Regions from separate parts of the Paenarthrobacter sp. TRD_SC_7 genome, predicted to be linked through region 1. Evidence: predicted binding sites of a transcription regulator. Region 1 holds the regulator's gene; the other holds the start of a gene.

Region 1 (3,278 bases):
TGGATATGGCCATCGCCGGCGTGCCCAACGGGCTGTTGGCCAATGGCCTCAACGACGAACAGCTCGATTGCCTGGACCAGTTGCGGGATGCCACGCGCGCTGCCCTCTCGGATTCGAAGACGGATTCGTCAAACACAGTCGACGGCGGACGGCAGCTGGCGCGTTCACGGCTCATGCTGATCCTGGAATTGTGCGAGCGAATGCTGGCCGCCAAGGAGAACCGTGAAGTGGTCTGGTTCTCCCGGAACAGCACGTTCGACCCGCAGCAGGGCTATTCACAACCGGACGAAACTGCCCCGGCCTTGATCAACATCGCGCCGCTCAGCGTTGCCGGACGGCTTCGCGAAGGCCTCTTTGCCGGCCACACCGTGGTGCTGACCTCCGCCACGCTGGCCATCGGCTCGGCTTTCGAACCGGCAGCAGGTGGCCTCGGCCTCATCGGCGACGGCGCCCCGAGCTGGACCGGGATCGATGTGGGTTCGCCCTTTGACTATCCCAAACAGGGTGTCCTGTATGTGGCGAAGCACCTTCCAAAACCCGGTCGTGGTACTTCGCCCGAGGCGCTCGACGAATTGGAAGACCTCATCCGCGCGTCCGGCGGGGGAGCCCTGTGCCTGTTCTCGTCACGGCGTGCGGCCGAAGAAGCAGCCGATGCCATGCGGCTCCGGTTGGACGTGGATATCCTCTGCCAAGGCGAATCCACTATGGCGGCCCTCGTAAAGCAATTCGCGGATGAGCCTGACACCTGTCTCTTCGGAACCATGTCACTGTGGCAGGGCGTAGACGTTCCGGGTGGCTCATGCCGCTTGGTGGTAATTGACCGCATTCCCTTCCCGCGGCCCGATGATCCCCTGATGACTGCGCGATCCCGGGCAGTCGCGCAATCAGGTGGGAATGGCTTTATGGCCGTATCAGCTACGCATGCTGCCATTCGACTGGCGCAGGGTGCTGGCCGCCTGATCCGCTCCACGGGTGACAAGGGAGTTGTAGCGGTGCTCGACTCACGGCTATCGACGGAACGCTATGGAGGCTTCCTGCGTGCCGCCCTGCCGCCGTTCTGGGCGACAACGGACCGCTCAGTGGTGCGTGGCGTTTTGGAGCGTCTGGGGTCAGCTAAAGCCCCGTAGGGCGCCTGCTCCCGTTGGAGACCTGCTGGTGTCCAGGGGGAGCAAACGCCTAGAGGGAGCGCAGTACCGAAACTACCTTGCCCATGATGGTGGCTTGATCGCCGAGGATGGGTTCGTACTGGGTGTTTTGCGGGAGCAGCCATGTATGACCGTCCCGCTGCCGGAAGGTCTTCACGGTTGCCTCGTCATCCAGCAGGGCGGCGACGATGTCGCCGTTGATGGCGTCGTTTTGGCGACGGACCACCACCCAGTCACCGTCACAGATGGCGGCATCAATCATGGAATCGCCGGCTACCTTCAGCATGAACAATTCGCCATGCCCCACAAGTTGCCGGGGGAGCGCAAGCACGTCTTCCACTGTCTGGTCAGCCAGGATCGGACCACCGGCTGCGATGCGGCCAACCAGCGGAACCATGGCGGTATCGCTGGCACTAGCGAGCTCAGTTACGGCAAGGCCACCCGCGCTTCGAAGGGTGGTAGGCGCTTCCACGCCCGGAATGGGCCCACCATCAAGGGTCAACGGCATCAGGACTTCCATGGCGCGGGGACGCTTGGGATCCCTGCGGAGATAGCCAAGCTTCTCCAATTGTGACAACTGATGAGTGACGCTCGACAAACTCGCCAGACCCACAGTGTCACCGATCTCACGCATGCTGGGCGGGTAACCGTTGTCATTGACCGACCGCTGGATGGTCTCCAGGATCTTCTTCTGCCGGACAGTCAGGCTCTTGGGACTCTTTTGAGGCTGCTGGCTCCGCAGGGGTGCCCCGCCGCCTGTGGCTTTCGCTGCCATGTTCGCCAATGCCTTTCCATTCCGCCCCGAAGGTTGCCGGGGATGTTGGGTCTGCAAAAAATGTCAGACCCTCCTGTTCCACTGAAACAGTGCTGCTTCTTCACTCAAACGTAGGGCAGGCACAAGCGTTTATCAAACATTTGTTCTAGCGAGTCTCGACACCGTTCGTTGATAAGTGCTAAAAATGTCATAGCAAGGTTCGAATATGTGTTCTATAAACCTGATACTGAAGCCGGATGTTCGAACAGAGTGTTCGAACATCCGGGATCTGAGGACGGGAACGCAAAGAATTGGCCGCCAAGCTCCGGGCACCCCGGAACCTGGCAATAGCTCAGAAGGGCTCAGCTCATGTCCGCAATCACTACGTTCGCTGATTTCCGCACCACTCAGGCACCCGCTCGCCTGCGTCTCACCCGACGGGGACGGATTGTCTTCTTTGGCATCCCGGCAATGCTGTTGGTGGCGGCGCTGCTGACCCTCGCCGGTTTCATCAACTCCCCGGCCAAGGCGTCGGACTCCCAGTCCCAATTGCGTCCGCCCGTTGCAGTCACCGTCACTGTCCAGCCGGGTCAATCCCTTTGGGGCATTGCCGGCGCGGCCGCTCCGGAGCGGGACCCGCGTGATGTCATCGCGGAGATCATCCAGCTGAACGACCTCCGTGGCGGCCGCATTCTGCCCGGCCAACAGCTGTTCGTCCCTGCAAACTGAGTCGTCCACCGTCCGCAGGTACCGATCGCCTGGCGTCACAGTTAGTCGGCAGTCCCGGCCGCCCCTTAAACTGTGTTGGTGAGTGACCAGCTTGAGCGACTTGACCGACTTCCCCTCCGGACCAACCTGCGTGGACTGAGCCCCTATGGCGCACCGCAGCTTGATGTCCCCATCCTGCTCAACGTCAACGAAAACACTCATGGTGTACCGGCGGATGTCCAAGCCGCCATCACCGAGGCTGTCGCCGCTGCGGCCACAGGACTGAACCGCTATCCGGACCGCGAGTTCACTGAACTCCGAGAAGCCCTGGCCGAGTACCTTGGCCACGAACTTTCTCCGGACAACATCTGGGCCGCCAACGGATCCAATGAGGTCCTGCAGCAAATCCTCCAGGCATTTGGTGGACCGGGACGCAAGGCGCTCGGTTTCCCGCCCACGTACTCCATGTACCCCCTTCTGGCGAGTGGGACGGACACGGAGTACGTCCGCGGAGTGCGTGCTGACGACTACGGGCTGGACGCCGAATCGGCCGCCGCGCAGGTTCGGGAAACGGGTGCCAACATCGTATTCCTGTGCTCACCGAACAACCCAACCGGTACTGGGTTGAGCCTGGACGTTGTCGAGGCCGTCTATGAGGCCGGCGAAGCGAG
Region 2 (3,278 bases), 240 kb from region 1:
GCCATTCGTCATCTTATTCCTGGTGGTCGCGTTCGTAGGCTCCATGCAGACATTCCTCAACATTGCCGTCTGGGTGATGCTGTCCGAGATCTTCCCGCTGCATGTTCGCGGCTTCGCGATCGGCCTGTCGGTGTTCTGCCTCTGGATCGCCAATGCCCTCCTGGGCCTTTTCTTCCCCACGCTGGTGGCCGGGGTCGGGATCACAGGAACGTTCTTCCTCTTTGGGGTTGTTGGAATCCTTGCCCTTATTTTCATCTACACCCAGGTTCCCGAAACTCGTGGACGCACGCTGGAGGCGCTCGAAGAAGATGTGACCACCGGAGCCATCTACTTGGTGCACAAGAGGGAATCGGCAGGAGTTTCCTAACTTTTCCGTACAGCCGCACCCCGTTCGCCGGACTTTCCACAGCCCCGCGGGCGGGGTTGGCGGACCTCGATTTAGGATCGATCACGTTCGGCTGTGACGGCAGATGCCGGACCGGTCTGCCGCTGCAGCTATGGGCTGAGCGGGCCTCATGTCTATCAGCAAGTGAACCGGATACACGTCAGGTGCCGGTTAAGGCACTGGAGAACCCGAGACCGGCCAGGCAAACCGGTATGGGACGTCGTTGAGTCATCGACCTGCACGCCCACGCTCGACCTCGGCGAGCTGATTGCTGGCGCAGTCACGCTCGACCCCTCATCGCCGCCGGTTCCTGAGTCCGACCGCGTGGCCCTGCTCGTTTCGGAGTTCGACTGCAATTCAGGGCAGAACGCCGAAGGTCGGGTGGAAGTCGTCAAGCTCACCGAAACCGAAACTGAAACCGAATCCGAGGTCGAGATCGTCCTAGGCGTGCGTCCGTCCGGAAAGCATTTGGCCTCGTGCCAGGGAAACCCAGCGACACCATTCACAGTCGAACTCCAACGACCACTCGGTACCCGAACAATCATGAATGCCGCCGTTCTGCCCGCCCGGGAGATCACCGCACCACCGTTACCGCCCAGAATCGACGGATAGCTTCATTCGCCTGCTTATCCGGCGCCGCCCTCTAAATCAGCGACTGTTCCGCACCAGGAAATTCGAAGCTTGTTGGGCCCGGCACTTCTAGGACGAGACCGAATCCAAGGCCTCCTGTTTGCCGGAGCATCGTGCCTCTAGTGCAACTTGATGGAGTGGTTTCTTTGTCAGGGGCCGGCGGTACAGTAGAGGTATTCGAATATATGTTCGAATGCGCGGCGTGTCTGGCACTGAAACAGCGGCTCGCGTGCTATCGCCGAGCCAGGGAGGGAAATGTCCAAGCCAGCACTCATGCACCGGATGCAGGAGATCGCCCATGTGGATATCAACTGCTTCTACGCCTCCGCGGAACGGGCCTTCAATCCCGCATTGGAGGGCAAGCCGCTGATCGTCCTTTCCAACAATGACGGCTGCGCCGTGACCCGGTCTCCGGAGGCCAAAAAGCTGGGGATAGTGCTGGGGGAGCCGTGGTTCAAGCTTGCTCCACGGGCCAAGGAATGGGGGCTCGTTGCACTCTCAAGCAACTACGAACTGTATGGAGACATCAGCTCGCGGGTCATGGAGCTCCTGGCCCGGTACTCAGCGTGGCAGGAGGTGTACTCCATCGATGAGGCATTCCTCGGAGTAAAAGGGACACCAGAAGACCTGCTGGAACTGGGACGGACCATTAAAGCTGCCTGCCAGAGACATGTCGGGGTACCCGTCTGCGTAGGAATTGCGCGCACCAAGACCCTTGCCAAGCTGGCCAACAAGTGGGCCAAGCACAATCCAGCCTTCAAGGGGGTGTGCCGTTGGGACTCCATCCCGGAAGCCCAACGCAACGCACTCATGGCGCGGCTCTCCGTGATCGAGATCTGGGGCGTGGCCACCAGGCTCACCAAACGCTTGAATGCGATGGGAATCTTTTCGATCCTGGACTTGGTCCGCGCGGACCCCGTGGCGCTGCGGGACAAGTTTTCCATCGTCATGATGCGGACCATTTTGGAGCTGCAGGGCACACCCTGCATCCCCATGGAGGAGGAGCGGATCGGGCGGGACCAATTGATCTTCTCCCGCTCCTTCTCCACACCGATCACCACGGCAGCTGAGCTGCGGCAGGTGCTCAGCGTTTACGGCCAGATGGCCAGCGCCAGGCTGGCCAAACATGATCTCCAAGCCAAACTGCTGACAGCCTTTGCAGCAACATCGGTCTATAACCCGAACGACAAATCCTTCCCCACCGTCAACGTCAAGCTGCCCATGCCCACCTCGGATCCTGTGTTGCTGACCAAAGCCGCGCACGCTCTGGTGCCAAAGATCCAGGAAGGCGTGAGGTACGCCAAGGCCGGGATCATGGTCATGGACCTCCGTCCCAGCGGCAACCAGAGACCATTGGAGATCTTCGAGAACCGGCACGAAGAACGGGGGATCGGCCCATTGCTGGAGCAAGTCAGCAAGCGGTATGGCCGCGGCTCCATCGGTTTGGGGCATGCGGGCATCAGGGGCGGCCCGGACTGGTCCATGAAACGCGACATGCTCAGCCCCCGCTACACCACCAACTGGGACGAACTTCCCTTGGTGAAGGCGGCATAGCGTGTCCGGGAATCTAAGCCCGCAGCCGGTAGCCGCGCTTCACCACGGTTTCCACGAGCTTGCCGTCCGGAAGGGAGGACCGGAGCCGGCTCACCGTCATGTCCAAGGCGTGCACGGAACCACGGAGATCCAAAAGGTCAGAGAGCGCCTCGCGGGACAGGACAGCCCCACCCGCGCCGAGCAGCGCTCGCAGCAGCAGGAGGGGAGCCGGTGCAAGCTCCACTACTTCACCGTTGATCCGCAAGCAGCGCCCTCGCAGCTCGATGGTGGCGCTCTTGGTCTCCAAACGGCGCACGTGGTTCAGGGACAGGTGTTCGGTCACCAGACGGATCAGTGCGCCCATGCGGTAACGGTCGGGAATCAGTGGCGTCAGCCCGGCGTCGACCAGCGGCTGTGCGGTAACCGGTCCAACGGCCGCAACAGTCACCGGCCCTTTGAGGGCCTCGATGAGCTGGCGGTAGAGTCCCATTTCGTGTGCGGTGCTCCACATCGCGTCCACGGCCGGGGCGCTGGTGAACGTCAATACATCGAGGTTGCCGCTGACTACGGCTTCGATCAGGCGCGGCAGTTTGTCTTCGCCGTCGGGCTTCACCCAGCGGTACGGGGTCACCGTAAGGACGGTGGCCCCGGACATCCGGAGCCGTTCCAGCTGGCGGACGTCCGTGTAGCCGTGCAGCTGCACGGCCACAGTCTTGCCGCGCACGCCTTC

What was found. The regulator LexA, encoded in region 1, represses DNA repair genes until DNA is damaged. The targets are predictions, from matches to a motif close to TCGAACANNTGTTCGA.
Region 2: the regulator LexA is predicted to act here: its motif matches at 1,193-1,208, upstream of AC0J5Z_RS16775 (Y-family DNA polymerase).

The regions. Positions count from the first base shown of each region.
Region 1 covers NZ_CM149587.1:3,269,828-3,273,105, reverse strand. Annotated here, with positions in the region: gene AC0J5Z_RS15770 (ATP-dependent DNA helicase) at 1-1,127, shown strand, start outside; gene lexA (transcriptional repressor LexA) at 1,177-1,920, opposite strand; gene AC0J5Z_RS15760 (LysM peptidoglycan-binding domain-containing protein) at 2,269-2,628, shown strand; gene AC0J5Z_RS15755 (histidinol-phosphate transaminase) at 2,707-3,278, shown strand, end outside.
Region 2 covers NZ_CM149587.1:3,505,496-3,508,773, reverse strand. Annotated here, with positions in the region: gene AC0J5Z_RS16780 (sugar porter family MFS transporter) at 1-367, shown strand, start outside; gene AC0J5Z_RS16775 (Y-family DNA polymerase) at 1,271-2,569, shown strand; gene AC0J5Z_RS16770 (uroporphyrinogen-III synthase) at 2,583-3,278, opposite strand, start outside.